One region of the Corynebacterium tuingiense genome, then DNA from elsewhere that is predicted to be linked to it. Evidence: predicted binding sites of a transcription regulator. Region 1 holds the regulator's gene; each other region holds the start of a gene.
The links. The regulator LexA, encoded in region 1, represses DNA repair genes until DNA is damaged. The targets are predictions, from matches to a motif close to CGAACANNTGTTCG.
Positions count from the first base shown of each region.

Region 1 (4,879 bases):
CCGCGCACCTGCGACATCTCCCCCGCTACATCCAGGCAATGCGCATCCGTCTAGAGGACATGTCGCTCGATCCGGATCGCGATGCGGACCGCCAAGCGGAAGTCGATAATGCCAAGGCCTACCTGGCCAATCGCCTACGAAACCTCCCCGCGGGCCGCGAAAAGACCCGCGAAGTCAAGGACATTCATTGGATGATCGAGGAACTGCGGGTCTCCCTATTTGCCCAGCGCCTCGGCACGGCGCACGCAGTGTCCCTGCGGAGAATCCAAAAGGCAGTGGATAAGCTGCGCTGACGTTCCTATCACCGCATTCCCGGCACTCGCCGGGAGCTCCGCTCCCACCATCGCTGGCTGGTTGGCCGGCCAAACCCCACCAGCTAGCCAAAGCTGCTGCCCAGCCACATCTGCTGCCCAAGCACTGCTAGCGCCCAAGCACCACTGTCGGCAAGAAACCGCTGCCAGTCACCAACAAGGAAATCTGTTCTCTCGGCCGCCAGTGACGTCAGAATTAGGCGGCCTCACCAAAATCATGGGCCCAAAACCCCAGTTAAAGCTGCTTCGAGCCTGCCCTAAACCCCCGCAGTTTAAAGGTCCCCGCGATCGCGTCGCCGCATCAGTCGAATCTCCGATTCAAAGTCATCCGCGCTCTCGAAAGATTTATATACCGAGGCGAAGCGCAGATATGCGACCTCGTCTAGGTCACGCAATGGCTCAAGGATCGCTAACCCGATTTCGTTGGCATTAACCTGTGAAGACCCATGCCCCCGCACGGTTTCCTCAACTTCTTGCGCCAACTTTTTAAGGGCGTCATCGCTAACATCTCGGCCTTGGCAAGCGCGCCTGACACCCCGAATGAGTTTATCCCGGCTAAATGGTTCTGCAAGGCCATTTCTCTTAACGACCAGCAGTACAGCTTTTTCCACAGTGGTAAAACGCCCTTTACACGAAGCACACTCGCGACGCCGCCGTATCGATGCGCCTGCATCTACCACGCGAGAGTCGATAACGCGGGATTGTTCGTTATGGCAAAACGGGCAGTACACACTAGTCCTTTCGCTAATTTAGCTTCTCGGCTTAGTTTACTCCCGAGGCCAAGCCAAGAATCGGACGCCGCTACTCCAGACTCGTGCTGCCCGCATGCCTGCCTCCTTAAGCGAGCAAGGTCACCCCTGCCCTAGGAGGCAAGCTGATGGCAGATAAGACGCCCAACCTAGAGCCTTCCCAGCGCCCGCTTAAGTACTAGATGCATTACTTAACGATCGCTGCTTCTACTTGCTGTACCGAAGTACCAGGTTCAGTCGGTGCCTCAGCGCTCGTGCCCATCAATCCACCGACGACCGTGCCAAAAAATACCGCAGCGCCGAACACAGCACCAAGCAGGTAGTTTTTGCGTGAACTCTGTGTATCGTCTTTTTCAATCGCGTTGTTTGCCACATTAAGCAGCGAATATTCGTCAGTCCACATATTCGAATCCTCTTTAGGATTCGTTCGATATTCAGAATCTAGCGTCCTAATTTTTTCTATTCCAGAGCGGGGATGCTGCGCACCCCACCTACGATCATCGATATCCCAGATGGCGGCTGAAGGTACGATCTGTGGACGTGCCGAGTGCTGTTTAACCATGTTATTGCGAGAGTTAAGTAGTTGAGACATTTTTTCCTTTCGACGACCGCAATAAGTCTAAAGCGGCCCCTTGACACGACAGGAGCACAATGTCGCTCCTGTGTTCGAGATTGATTCTATGTTCGATTTATAGCACCCTTTCGAAAACCTGTCCAGTTTTCGGCGCAAATCTCGAACGCCTGTACTTTTCGTGCTACAAATGGGTTATGGCACGCAGCTGCCACCCAGTCCCTTTTCAAGCTACGACCGCAGAATCTCAGACCCCTAGCTAGGAGCCGCACATGGGCCGCAAAAAAGCAAGCAATGCAAAGAACGATTACGCTTCCCTTTCCGAAAGGCAACGCCGCATCCTTAACGTCATCAGCGATGCGGTGATGCTACGCGGATACCCACCCAGCATCCGCGAAATCGGCGATGCCGCAGGCCTGCAATCCACTTCGTCCGTGGCCTATCAGCTCAAGCAGCTTGAAGAAAAGGGTTTCTTGCGCCGCGATCCTAATAAGCCACGCGCGGTCGATGTGCGTCACCTCAATACTGACGACGGCGAAAAGAAACCGGGGCGTAAATCTAAAGAGGCCACCGATACCTCTGCCCGCAGCGCTGAAGAGTCCGCTGCCGTAGCTTATATTCCCGTCGTGGGACGCATTGCTGCCGGTGCACCGATCACCGCAGAGGAAAATATCGACACGTATTTCCCCATGCCAGACGAGGTCGTCGGCGGAGGCGAGCTTTATATGTTGCAGGTTGTGGGCGATTCCATGCAGGATGCCGGCATCCTCAACGGCGACTGGGTCATCATCCGGTCACAGTCAGTGGCTGAGGAAGGCGAGTTTGTCGCCGCGCTTCTCGATGGCTCCGAGGCCACCGTCAAGGAATTCCACCGCGACTCCTCTGGCGTTTGGCTCCTTCCGCACAACGATGCCTATCCGCCCATCAACGGCGATGATGCAGAGATTATGGGAAAGGTGGTATCCGTGTTCCGCAAGCTCTAGGCCTCGGCAAGCTACTTTAACCAAGCCGCACGCGAGTTTTCGCCTGCAGTTCTTGTCGCCGCCTGCACTCTGCGCCCGCTTTCTTGAAACCCGCTCTTTGCACGTCGTACGCTGCCCTGTTCCCTTGCTTGGGGAGCAGGGCCGTTCGAGTTTTAACGCATTCCACGCCTTTCTGCCTCGCAAGCGCGCCCCAAAAAGCCAACTTAAGCGCGCGGGGCCTATTGATAAAGCACCCCCAAAATAACGGATCCGTAAGTAAAGCGCTAACAGGGCCGACTTTCATCTAGGGGAATTAGAACTTACTGACCAGCAATTTTTGTTCAAACCAGACAACGGAACAAATCTGGATTTTTGTTTTCGTCCGATTACCGCCGAATTTTGACACAATGGAGGGAGAAACCCCACATGATTTAGCTTTCACCGCGCGCGTGCATTCGCAAATAGAGTTCACGCTCGGCCGAAGGCGAGGAGCAAGGAGGATCCGTGTACGCAGAGGAGCGACGCCGCCAAATCGCGTCCCAAACTGCTGTCGAGGGTCGCGTCAACGTCACCGATTTATCAGAGCGTTTCGACGTGACTGCCGAAACCATCCGCCGCGACTTGGCCGTACTGGATCGAGAGGGCGTTGTCCACCGCGTTCACGGTGGCGCCGTTGCTTCGCAAGCGTTCCAGACCGCGGAGCTCACGCTTGATACCCGCCAGCGTTCCGCATCTGGGGCCAAGGCCGCCATCGCGCACGCCGCGCTCGACTTCCTTCCCCCTGGCGGCGGCAGCATATTCCTGGACGCCGGCACCACGATTAATACCTTTGCCGAGCTCATTAGCCAGCAATACCCGCAAGCGCAGTTCAATATCGTCTCCAATAGCCTGCCCATCGCACTGTCGCTAGCCAATAGCGGCGTCCCCGATGTCCAGCTCCTCGGCGGCACCGTACGCGCTATCACCCAGGCCGTCGTCGGCGATACCGCCCTGCGCACCATGGCGCTCATGCGTGCCGATGTCGCCTTCATCGGCACCAATGCCCTGACCCTCGATCACGGCTTGTCGACGGCCGATTCCCAAGAAGCAGCCATCAAATCCGCCTTCGTCACAAATGCCCACAAGGTCGTGGTCATGTGTGATTCCAGCAAATTGGGAAACGACTACTTGGTGAGCTTCGCCTCCATTGCCGATATCGATGTCGTCATCACCGATTCCGGCGCACCGGAATCCTTCGTCGATGCCCTGCGCGAGCGAGAAATCGATGTCGTGCTCGCCAGCGAATAGCTCCATTACGCGCACGACTTCGCCCTCCCTACCCCGGTGCCATTTCCAACCGAGGTAGGGAGGGCGAAACCTTATGCCGCTAGTTGAACTTTTCTATCTGCTCCATCGCTGCGGCACGGGCGGCGGAGGGGCCTTCGGAGTTGAGGGCGGCATCGGCAAGCTGCTGGCACTGATCGAAGGTCAGCTCGGCCAATTGGGCACCAACGCCGGCGACTGCGGTCGACGCCGCCGACAAGGAGTTGACGCCAAGGCCGGTCAATACGCAGGCCAATAGCGGATCGGCCGCGGCCTCACCACACACGCCAACCGGTACGTTGTATTCGTGTCCGGCGATGCAGGTGTGCTGGATAAGCCGCAGCACGGCCGGCTGCCACGGGTCGGTGAGGTACGCCAGCTGCGGCGACAGGCGGTCAGCGGCCATCGTGTACTGGGTGAGGTCATTGGTGCCGATGGAAACGAAGTCCAGATGCGGCATGATCTTATCTGCCATCAGCGCTGCTGCGGGCACCTCAATCATCGCGCCCGCGGTCAGGCCGCGCTCCCGGCACAGCTCCGCAAACCACTGGGCTTCCTTCGACGTCGCCACCATCGGTGCCATGACCCAAGTCTCGGCATCGCCGCCGCGGGACTCCGCGGCCTGGGCGATGGCGTCCAGCTGGCGGGTTAACAGGGACTCGTTATCGCGGGCAATGCGCAGACCGCGTACACCCAACGCCGGGTTCTCTTCCGAGGACAACGTGGCATAAGAAATCGGCTTATCGGAGCCAGCGTCCAAGGTGCGCACCACGACCTTGGAATCGGGGTAGGCGTTAAAGACCTTGCTGTAGATCTTTGCCTGCTCGTCAACGGAAGGCTCCTCGCTCGCGGACAGAAACGACAGCTCCGTGCGGTAGAGGCCAATCCCCTCTGCCTGCGAGTCGGAGGCAATGCGGGCGGCGTTGCCGTCGGCCACGTTGGCCAAAAGCTGCACGCGGTGGCCGTCCTTGGTTTGCGCTGGTC
Region 1 is NZ_CP177101.1:1,450,812-1,455,690, forward strand. It holds gene hrpA (ATP-dependent RNA helicase HrpA) at 1-293, shown strand, start outside; gene nrdR (transcriptional regulator NrdR) at 584-1,042, opposite strand; gene ACLI1T_RS06915 (hypothetical protein) at 1,248-1,652, opposite strand; gene lexA (transcriptional repressor LexA) at 1,904-2,614, shown strand; gene ACLI1T_RS06925 (DeoR/GlpR family DNA-binding transcription regulator) at 3,098-3,880, shown strand; gene ptsP (phosphoenolpyruvate--protein phosphotransferase) at 3,960-4,879, opposite strand, start outside.

Region 2 (4,879 bases), 410 kb from region 1:
TCCCAGCTCACTTTAAGGATGAAAGCTGGACCCGAAAATTCTTTGCGGGAGCTACTTCAGCACACGATTGAGCAGCTCGGCCACCTGATTAGCGTCGAAGTCGGGGACATCGGCACCGGCCTTCTTCGCGGCATCCTTGGCTTCTTCGACTTGGGCGCCGGAGACCTCGCCCTTGTCGACGCCATTGACATGGCCAGCGTTTTCTAGCAGCATCGCCAAGTCGCCCACGGTGAAGTCACCAACCGCCATCTTGCCAAGTTGCTTGAGAGGTAGAGCGTCCTCGTCTTCCAAAGCCTTCACAAAATCTGCCAGGCCCTCAGCAGCCTGGGCATCGAGCCCGGCGTCTTTGGCGGCATCGGCAAACTGGGGCATTGCGATGAGACCAGCCGCAAGGGCGAAGATTGCACCAATCAGCGGCGTGCTATCGGAGCTCAGGTCCACACCATCGTCGAGGACGAGGCTATCGAGCGCGCCGCCAATATCAACGTAATTGCCGCCGCTAAAAGACTCTAGCTGCTGCTTCGAGCCATTAAAGAGGTTCATGTCCACGTCGGTGGGAATACCAGCGACCTTGCCTGATCCGGATCGCTGCCAGAAGGACAGGTTCTGCCACCCACCCACTGGATCCGGGGCTTCATCCTGGTATGCCGCCAACCACAGTGGCATATTGGAGAACTTCTGGGAGTTATTCATCTCGCCCATCCAGAAGTACTTGTAGGTATAAATCATTGGGGTGCGGTTGGTCAGATGTTTGAGCTCGGAGGTAAATTCCTCGATCCAGCTCTCCAGCTGGGAGGCCGACTTGCCTTCGGAGACCTCGATATCAAGCACCGGCGGCAACGTCTGGTTCGGCGCCAACGCAATCTGCGCCGCAAAGTTAGCAGCCTGCGTCTTCGCATCGCCAGCCGGGCGCGCATAATGGTATGCGCCAGTCTTCAGGCCGTGCACATTGGCCGCCTGAATATCCTTAACGTAGTGCGGGTTAATCCAGTCTCCACCCTCGGTTGCCTTAACAAAGGCGAAGGACTGGCCGTCAGATTTCACCTTATTCCAGTCAATAGGCATGCCACCGGGGTGCTGGTGGGCAGCAATATCAATGCCTTTCGGTGCGTTGGTTCCCAGTGCTGCCTGCGCGGCAGCGGTCCCGCTCACCGTGACTGCAACTGCAGCGATAATCGCGATGATGCTCTTGCGGAATGCCCTCATAGTTGTCATGCGCGAGAGTCTAACAACCATTCACACTAACCACATGTGCAACACACGCATCATGGAGACAAATTTTTCACTCGCGTAGACAGTATCGCTGGAAATGTACCATCTAGAACATATATTCGCTTTTCAGCTTGCGCGGGTCTAGTGGTTGCCTTATGGTAAATCTATGGAAATTAGAAACTTAGTGCGAAATTCGGGGGATAATCGCCGTGGAACCCTACTACCTCATCACTGACCCACACGATGACATCGCGGTTAGTGCCACCTGCAATAGAAAGTCCGACTACCTACTCTGGAAGGAAATTCGACCCAACCTAGAAGACGATTTCGATATTTCGTGCCATACCTTGGCCGGGCGCACCGGCTTGAGCGAACGGCGCACGAGGGATATCACCATGGCCCTGTACCGCTTAGAAGAGTTGCCGCGCACCCAACTACTGCAGGAAACCTACTACTTCCTCGACTTCTCTCGGCTTATCACCATCGACGCCGTCTTAAGTAAGCTCGGCGAAGTAGACAGCGGCACCCTTCAACGCATAGACGCCGAATTAGAAGAGTATCTCACCCCTACAAAACCGGGCCAAAGTTTTCCATCAAATGCTGCCTTGCGCCGCAAGCTCAACGGGCTCATCACAATGGAATCCCCGGACTCTACGGGAGACAAGGAGCCCGAGGAAGAGGACGCGCGAAATGAATCCTATTTCATCTACCCCACCGCGGGCGGACGAGCAGGGTTAAACGTAGAGTTCGACGAAGACGCGCTCATCCTCATTGACGAGGTTGTTCAGCGCACGGCGGAAGAACACGGAATCAGCAAGGCCGATGCCCTAGCCCAGCTGATCCTCGGAACCGTCGAAGATAAATCTCAGGTGCATCTATATATGTACCGCGCCAGCGATATAAAAGCGGCTCCCGGTTTTATCCAGGGCTATGGATGGGTACACCCTGATACCGCAGACCGGCTAACCCCGACTACGACAAGGGATATGGACCAGGCGGCAACAAGGGTAAGCCCGGCCTACTCCACGCCGCCGCTCATCGGTGCCTATGTGGAAGGTCGCGATGGTGTGTGTCGTTGGCCAGGGTGCAACCGCCCAGCATACCAGTGCCAGAAGGACCACAGGATTGATTTCTCAGAGGGAGGAAAAACAACGGCGGGAAATTTGGCCTCGTTGTGCCAGCACCATCACAATGTAAAAACGGATAAAAGCGCCTTTTACATCATGGATCCGCACAGCGGAGACATTATCTGACTCTTCCAAGACGGGCGGTGGGAATACGACGAACCGCAAGGGCCGCTAGCGGCGAAGAATAAGAACTGGGCGCTCACCGTTGCCCAGGCAATCGCCGCGCGGCGCAATGCTGCCAAAGAAAGGGCTGATACCTAAACCGTGCGGGCCCGAGCAACGACGTCCGGCAAGTGCGCGAGCACGTAATCCACATCGTCTTCGGAGGTAAGGCGCCCCAAGGTAAACCGGAGGGATCCGATTCCTTCTTCCTCGCTGACGCCCATTGCAGAAAGCACATGGGACATGCGGTTGACGCCTGCGCTGCAGGCACTGCCTGTCGATGCCTCAATCTGCAACGAGTCCAGCAGCATGATGAGGCTGTCGCCATCAGTGCCAGGGAAAGAAACGTGTAGGTGCGACGGCAAGCATGGTTCGGTGGAATTCACCACGACGTTGTCAACGGAAGAAAGGATCCCATCCCGCAGCTTGTTCCGGAGTCCAGTGATGCGCTTGCCCTCGGCAGCGCTTTCGGCGATGGACTCCTCCAACGCAGCGGCAAGCGCGGAGGCGCTGGCGACGTCCACCGTGCCTGGGCGAAGTCCGCGCTCTTGGCCGCCGCCATAGGATATCGGGTGCGGCGCTGGGGTGCGCTTGGCCAATAGCACGCCGATACCGCGCGGGCCGCCAAACTTGTGGGCGCTGGCGGCGAGCGTTGTGATGCCCAATTCCGCAAAATTGATGGGCAGCTTGCCCGCTACCTGCACCGCATCCACATGCATGGGAATACCGGATTGTTGCGCGAGGGAGGCCAGCTCCTCGATGGGCTGAATCGCACCGGTTTCGTTATTGGCCCACATGCAAGTAGCAAGATCGGCAGGCTCCGCGAAGGCGCCCCCGTCGCTGATGTGCCCGGTGCGGTCTACGGGGAGCAGGTCCACGGTGGCGCCGGCTTGGGCAAGCTTGCCAACGGTATCGCGCACGGCTGGGTGCTCAATATCCGTCGAGATGATGCGGTTGGTGTTTCCCGCCGCATAAAGGCCCTGGATAGCGATATTGTCTGCCTCGGTGCCGGAGGAAGTAAAGATGACCTCGATAGGTTCGCAGCCAAGGAGGGAGGCGACTTTCTCGCGGGCATCGTCAAGCACAGAGCGGGCCCTGCGGCCAGAGGCGTACTGCGCACTAGAGTTGAGCGATCCGGAGGCGGCAACCCATGCGTCGATGGCGGATTGGCGCATCGGCTGGGTTGCTGCGTAGTCGAAATAGTGCGGCATTACTGGCGCGCCTTCAATTCCTCGGTCAAAGCTGGGGCGATCTCGTGCAGGTCACCGACGACGCCGAGATCCGCGATCTGGAAGAACGGCTCATCCTGGTCCTGGTTAATCACCACGATGGTGCCGGAGGTCTGCATGCCCGAGGTGTGCTGAATGGCACCGGAGATGCCCAAGCCAATGTAGAGATCTGGCGACACGGTCACGCCTGTCTGGCCCACCTGGTGGGTGGCATCGTAGAAGCCTTCATCGACGGCGTCGCGGGTGGCACCGACGGCGCCACCGAGGGCATCGGCAAGCGGCTCTACGACCTCGCCGAACTTATCGCCGACGCCGCGGCCGCCGGAAACCACAACCTTGGCTGCGGTGAGCTCGGGACGGGCGGACTTTTCGGCGGGAGTAAAGGAATTAACCTTGACATCCTTTTCGGTTGCCGCAGGCAGTGGCATTGGGGCCGCTTGAGTTTCCACCTGCTGGGGCTCCGCCACAACGGAACCGGGCTGCAGGGTATATATCGGGCAGCTACCAGAGGCCTGCGATGTGGTCTCGTAGGTGCCACCAAAAATGGTCATGGTTGCAGAGCCATCCGCCTCAATGGAATCCACATTGACGAGCGCCCCGGAAGCTAGACGAGCGGACAAGCGGCCCGCAATCTCGTTATTCGTCGGGCTGGCGGCCAGGACAATGGGCGCTGGATTGGCTGCGCCCAGGGCATGCAAAGCATCAACCTCAGGAATCACCAGGCGCTGGTCATAATCCTCCGCCGTTGCCTGCACCACCTGGGCGGCACCGAGGGCGGCTAGCTCGGCATCGAAGGCATCTGCCTGCTTGCCGACGACCACCGCAGACACCGTACCCAATTCGCGTGCGGCGGTAATGAGCTCACCGGTAACGGGGAGAATGCTGTCTGCATCGTGTTCAACAAGTACGTAAACGTGAGACATTTCTACTCCTAAATCAAGTTCTTTGCAGCTAGGAAGTCAGCAATCTTCTTCGCAGCATCCTGTGGCTGCGGCTCCGAGATAACCTCGCCTGCCGTGCGCGGCGGGCGCTTGGAAGAAGAAGTGACCGTCGTGGTCGGCGCAATGGCATCAATACCCAAGTCCGCCACGCTCAGAGTGGTAATCTCTGCCTTCTTTGCGGCCATAAGCCCCTTAAAGTTAGGGAAGC
Region 2 is NZ_CP177101.1:1,045,260-1,050,138, reverse strand. It holds gene ACLI1T_RS05030 (spermidine synthase) at 1-71, shown strand, start outside; gene ACLI1T_RS05025 (glycoside hydrolase family 25 protein) at 52-1,215, opposite strand; gene ACLI1T_RS05020 (HNH endonuclease signature motif containing protein) at 1,422-2,465, shown strand; gene ACLI1T_RS05015 (cysteine desulfurase family protein) at 2,597-3,712, opposite strand; gene ACLI1T_RS05010 (electron transfer flavoprotein subunit alpha/FixB family protein) at 3,712-4,653, opposite strand; gene ACLI1T_RS05005 (electron transfer flavoprotein subunit beta/FixA family protein) at 4,662-4,879, opposite strand, start outside.
Region 2: the regulator LexA is predicted to act here: its motif matches at 1,321-1,334, upstream of ACLI1T_RS05020 (HNH endonuclease signature motif containing protein).

Region 3 (4,879 bases), 210 kb from region 1:
GTATAAGCTGCGGTTTTATAGCGATTGACGGAATTGCTCAGCGTTACCGATTCGGAACCGGCTGCCTCGAGGGAAATATCGAGCAATTGGCCACCCAAAACCTCGGTGCGCATTCCCCGCCAGGGCTTGCGCGCACGCTGCAAAGCCTCCGAGCTAAGCCCAGAATCCTGAAACATATCCTCGGCATAGACCAGCGCAAAATCACCCACCAAGATGGCGACGGACGTGCCAAAGAACTCCGGATCCCCTAAGAAATCGGATTCACGGTGGAGGCGCTCTGCTTCCCGATGCACCGTCGGTTTCCCGCGCCGGGTATTCGACGCGTCAATGATGTCATCGTGAATAAGTGCGCAAGCTTGGATGAACTCCAGCGAGGACGCCGCGCGCAGCATGGCCTCAGGGGATTCCGAACCGCGGCCTGCGGCGAGGTAACCCGCCCACGCATACATGGGGCGCACCCTTTTTCCGCCGTCGAGGACGAACGATTCCAAGAAGCTCATGGCGGAACTGACCGGGGCGCCAATCTCTGCCACGTGATCCCGGCGCTGGTCCAAGAAGATGGCTAATTTTTCGCGCACCGCGCCGGGGATATCCGCAAGCTCAGGAATATTCGTCATAGTCACATCTCCACACGATACCGCCTAGCGCCAAGAAGAAATAACGCAGGTTTATAGTGGCAGGCTCACTCCCAAAATGGCGAAAGGCCGGGGATCTGCGGGGTAGCGATGGTGGCGCACGACATCAAAGAAACCCACGGAGCGGTAGAGGCGAAAAGCCCCGTTGGCTTCCTGTGGCGCTTCCGGCGTTGACAATAAGCCGTAGTGGGCAGGGATATTCCATAGCAAACCTTTTAGTAGCTGCCTACCTAAACCGTGTCCTTGAAAAGACGGCAACACGTGTACTTCAGCCACCTCAAAGTAGCTGCGCAGCATGCGCCATTCGGACTCCGTTGGGCCGCCATTGCGGCGCAGGGCGCGGCGCAGTTCGGAATCCCACCAGCTATCCGGGGACCCCAAAAATCCATATGCCACACCCACGACGCCGTTGTCATGCGTGGCGATAAGCGCTGTAAACCCTGGGCGCATGGAATCCGTCCGCCAATGGTCAACACTGCGCGAAAACGTGACCGGGTCATAGCCCATTGCCTCGATGTAGATCTCCACGAGCTGAGGAGACAACATTGAGAACTCTTGCGGGGTTAAGCGGCGGATTTCGAAACTCACAGTATCTATCACACCAGATACGTGCGGCTACCGGCGGACGAGGGTGGGGTGGGGTTATTCAGTCGAACAAGGAAAAGTTCGAACAATGTTCGATATACGGGGGGTTATGGCTGGTGAAACTCTTGATTAATTCGAACAGGTGAACTATAATAGAAGCTAGATGTCCGGTTGGCTACTTAAAGTAAACGGCAATCGAACACGGTTAGTTATTTGCGCAGTACAGGAGAAAAACAATGGCACAGATTATTTCCGCAACGCAGTCCCGCTCTATCGGTCGCTTCGCTGGCAAGCAGGGCGCGAAGCGGGCTCACTTTCTTTTTCAGGCCCGCGAGCTATTAGATCAGGCGAGAAGCTACGCGGCGGATGGCCGCTTTGATCAGGCGCTGGAGGTGGCCTATCAGTCTGCATTGCGTACGGCTGGCGCACGGGTAGCGGTATCGGTGGTCTCTCGCCGCCGGCGCCTGCCAACGAGTGCGTGGGACCGTTTGGCTCTAGTTGGGGCCGAAGAAAAGCAGTGGGCGGAGGCTTTTAAGTCCTATTCTCGCACTCGCGCCCGGGTGGCATCTGGCTTGGATGCAACTCCGGACGAGGAGTATGTCTACGGATTAATGCAGCAGGCAGCGCAATTTTTAGATGAGAGCGAAACAGAGACGATCCTGGGTTCTTTTGCGGCATAACTGCGGCATAATCACTGTTGAGGGGAATAACTACCTTTTGGGGAACATACTGGTTACTCTGGACGTTAGTATTGGTAGAAGATATATCGGCCGAAGCCCAGTCCCTAGTTGGAGGAATAGTGTCTCTTTCTGAACAGGAGCAACGCACGCTCCGTGAAATAGAGGAATCGTTATTGGCGGACGATCCTAAATTTGGCGCTTCTGTGTCTGAATCTACCTCGATCGGCGGTTCCGGCGGCGCAGTTACCCTGCGTGGAATTGCGCTCATCGTGGTTGGTCTGTGCATGCTCGTCGGCGGCGTGGCTTTGGCGCAGCAAAGTTTGTGGTTTATTGCGCTGTCCATTGCAGGATTCCTTGTTATGTTCGCCGCTGGCGTATGGATGCTTCGTGGTGACCAACCCGCTAGCGCGGGAAAGAAAAAGTCTTCCAATGGACGGTCAAAGAAGGCAGCGTCGTCTCGCAGCAATGGAGTAGGCAGCAAGCTGGAAGAAAACTTCCGTCGGCGCTTTGAGGAGAGCTAACCGCGGACTCTTCATTTCCCCAGTCACCAGGAAGGGTGGCTGGGGATTTTTTATGGCTCACCAAAATTTCCCACTTCGTCCCACCTTTTCACCAAAACTGCGGTGCGGTGGGGGATTGTGGGTACTGGAGGGTGAATACCTGTGCAATAAGCAGGTAATGCGCTGTAAGTGGCCTATGGGGTGAAGTAACTTTGATGTTGTAGGTGGGATTAAAGGGGTGGATCTCCGGGGCTGTCAAGGCGGTCCGCGGGAATTCTGCCCACCGTAAAAACACCCCTTTAACTGCATATACTTTTTGAGTTGTTAAGAATATGGCGTTTTAAGTGGGGCATGTGGGGGAAAGTGGGGTAGAGTGGGGCGCAGCGGAGGAATGGGGTTGAAAAACTCACTTCTGCCGTGAGGGAATCCGGAGTTGTCGAGTGAGGAAGGTGGACGCCGGGATGTTTCTCGGAACCTACACTCCGAAACTTGATGACAAAGGGCGCTTAACGCTTCCTGCAAAATTTCGCGATGAACTCGCAGGTGGCCTGATGGTCACCAAGGGGCAAGACCATTCTTTGGCCGTGTACCCACGCGAGGAGTTCGCCGAACGCGCACGGAAGGCTGCGGCGGTTTCTCGAACCAATCCGGAAGCACGCGCTTTCATTCGTAACTTGGCGGCAAGCGCGGACGAACAGCGGCCCGACGGGCATGGTCGTATCACCTTGTCCGCAGGCCACCGTGAGTACGCGGGTTTGTCCAAAGAGTGCGTGGTGGTTGGCTCGGTAGATTTCCTCGAAATTTGGGATGCAGCCGCGTGGGCTGAGTATCAATCGCAAACTGAAGATGCTTATTCGGCAGCAGATGCCGATGACGTACTTGCGGGCTTGCTGTAAAAGCCCGCATCTCGAGTGCGTGTAAGGACTCTGTCCGAGGCGGATGATTCTGGTGTACTTCCCCGATATCAGAAACCTGCCTCGGACAGGGCCCTATATGCACTCGTCGTGCTTTCCACGATAGGAAGTCCTGCACAGCGGAAATAAGAAAGGGGGACGCGGGGAGACATGGCTATAACTGACCTTAATTACGATGTGGCGGATAACCACGGCCATGTGCCGGTCATGCGCGAGCGCATGGCAGAGCTCCTGCGCCCCGGGGTAGAGGCTGCGGGTTCGCAGGCTGTGCTTGTCGATGCCACCTTGGGTGCCGGCGGCCACAGCGAGTACTTCCTCCAGACCTTTCCGCAGGCGCGCGTTATCGGTGTGGACCGCGATGAGCAGGCGTTGCGCAATGCTTCGGCCAGGCTAGAGCCTTACGGCCCGCGTTTTTGTGCGGTCAATGCTCGCTTCGATGAGCTCGGCACCGCCATCGCCCAGGGCGAGGGCGAAATCTTTGATGCTGCCCGCGCCCACGGAATCGCGGGGGCCCTCTTCGATTTGGGCGTTTCTTCCATGCAGCTGGATCAGGCAGAGCGCGGCTTTGCCTATAAGACGGATGCACCGCTGGATATGCGTATGGATCCGAGCCACGGACTTACCGCCGCTGATGTGCTCAATACGTATTCGCACGGGGACTTGGCGCGGATTCTCAAGACCTATGGTGACGAGCGTTTCGCGGGAAAGATTGCCTCCGCCGTGCTCAAGGAGCGCGAGAAGGAACCGTTTAGCACCTCGGGCCGGCTGGTCGAGCTGCTTTACGCGACCATTCCGGCGGCAACGCGCCGCACGGGTGGACACCCGGCAAAGCGCACGTTCCAGGCGCTGCGGGTAGAGGTCAACCGCGAGTTGGAGGCCATTGAAAATGTGCTTCCCGTAATCACCAGTGCGCTTTCCATTGGGGCGCGCGCGGTTTTTATGAGCTACCAGTCTTTAGAAGACCGCCTCGTAAAGGCAGCATTCAAGGAGCTATCTACGTCCACCACGCCTGCCGGTCTACCGATGGATTTGCCGGGCACCGCACCGGAATTCGCCACGGTCACCCGCGGGGCCGAAAAGGCATCGCAGGCGGAAGTAGAAGAAAATTCCCGCGCCGCGTCGGTGCGCGTGCGCGCCCTAGAACGGCTCGAAGGCACGCCAGAATTTTTACCCCCGGGAGGCAAGAAATGAGCACCATCCCACGCCGAAACCAGCACTTAACGGATAGCCGCGACAGAGAGGCCACTCGCAGCATGGGCGCCAGCCGAGACTTCACCACCGGAATCGACACGGGAGCGCCGACCGCAGTGCGCGAGCGCACCTCCACTAGGGCCGCCGGCAAAACGGCGCGCCGCACGGCCCCTAGCCGTACCCGGGTTCCACACCGTGGAGCAAACCGGCTTGGTTCGAAGCAGGTCGTCAGTTTCCGCGGACGGCGGCTGCAACAGCAGACGAAGCAGAATAATGCTTTTGCCCGCGTTGCCGTCTTGGCCGTTACCTTGCTCATTGGCGGGGTCGTGCTGGCCATGTGGCTTTCTGGTTTGTCCACCTCACAGACGTTTAAA
Region 3 is NZ_CP177101.1:1,658,173-1,663,051, reverse strand. It holds gene ACLI1T_RS07925 (polyprenyl synthetase family protein) at 1-617, opposite strand, end outside; gene ACLI1T_RS07920 (GNAT family N-acetyltransferase) at 669-1,223, opposite strand; gene ACLI1T_RS07915 (SAV_6107 family HEPN domain-containing protein) at 1,457-1,900, shown strand; gene ACLI1T_RS07910 (DUF3040 domain-containing protein) at 2,020-2,421, shown strand; gene mraZ (division/cell wall cluster transcriptional repressor MraZ) at 2,862-3,296, shown strand; gene rsmH (16S rRNA (cytosine(1402)-N(4))-methyltransferase RsmH) at 3,465-4,505, shown strand; gene ACLI1T_RS07895 (hypothetical protein) at 4,502-4,879, shown strand, end outside.
Region 3: the regulator LexA is predicted to act here: its motif matches at 1,356-1,369, upstream of ACLI1T_RS07915 (SAV_6107 family HEPN domain-containing protein).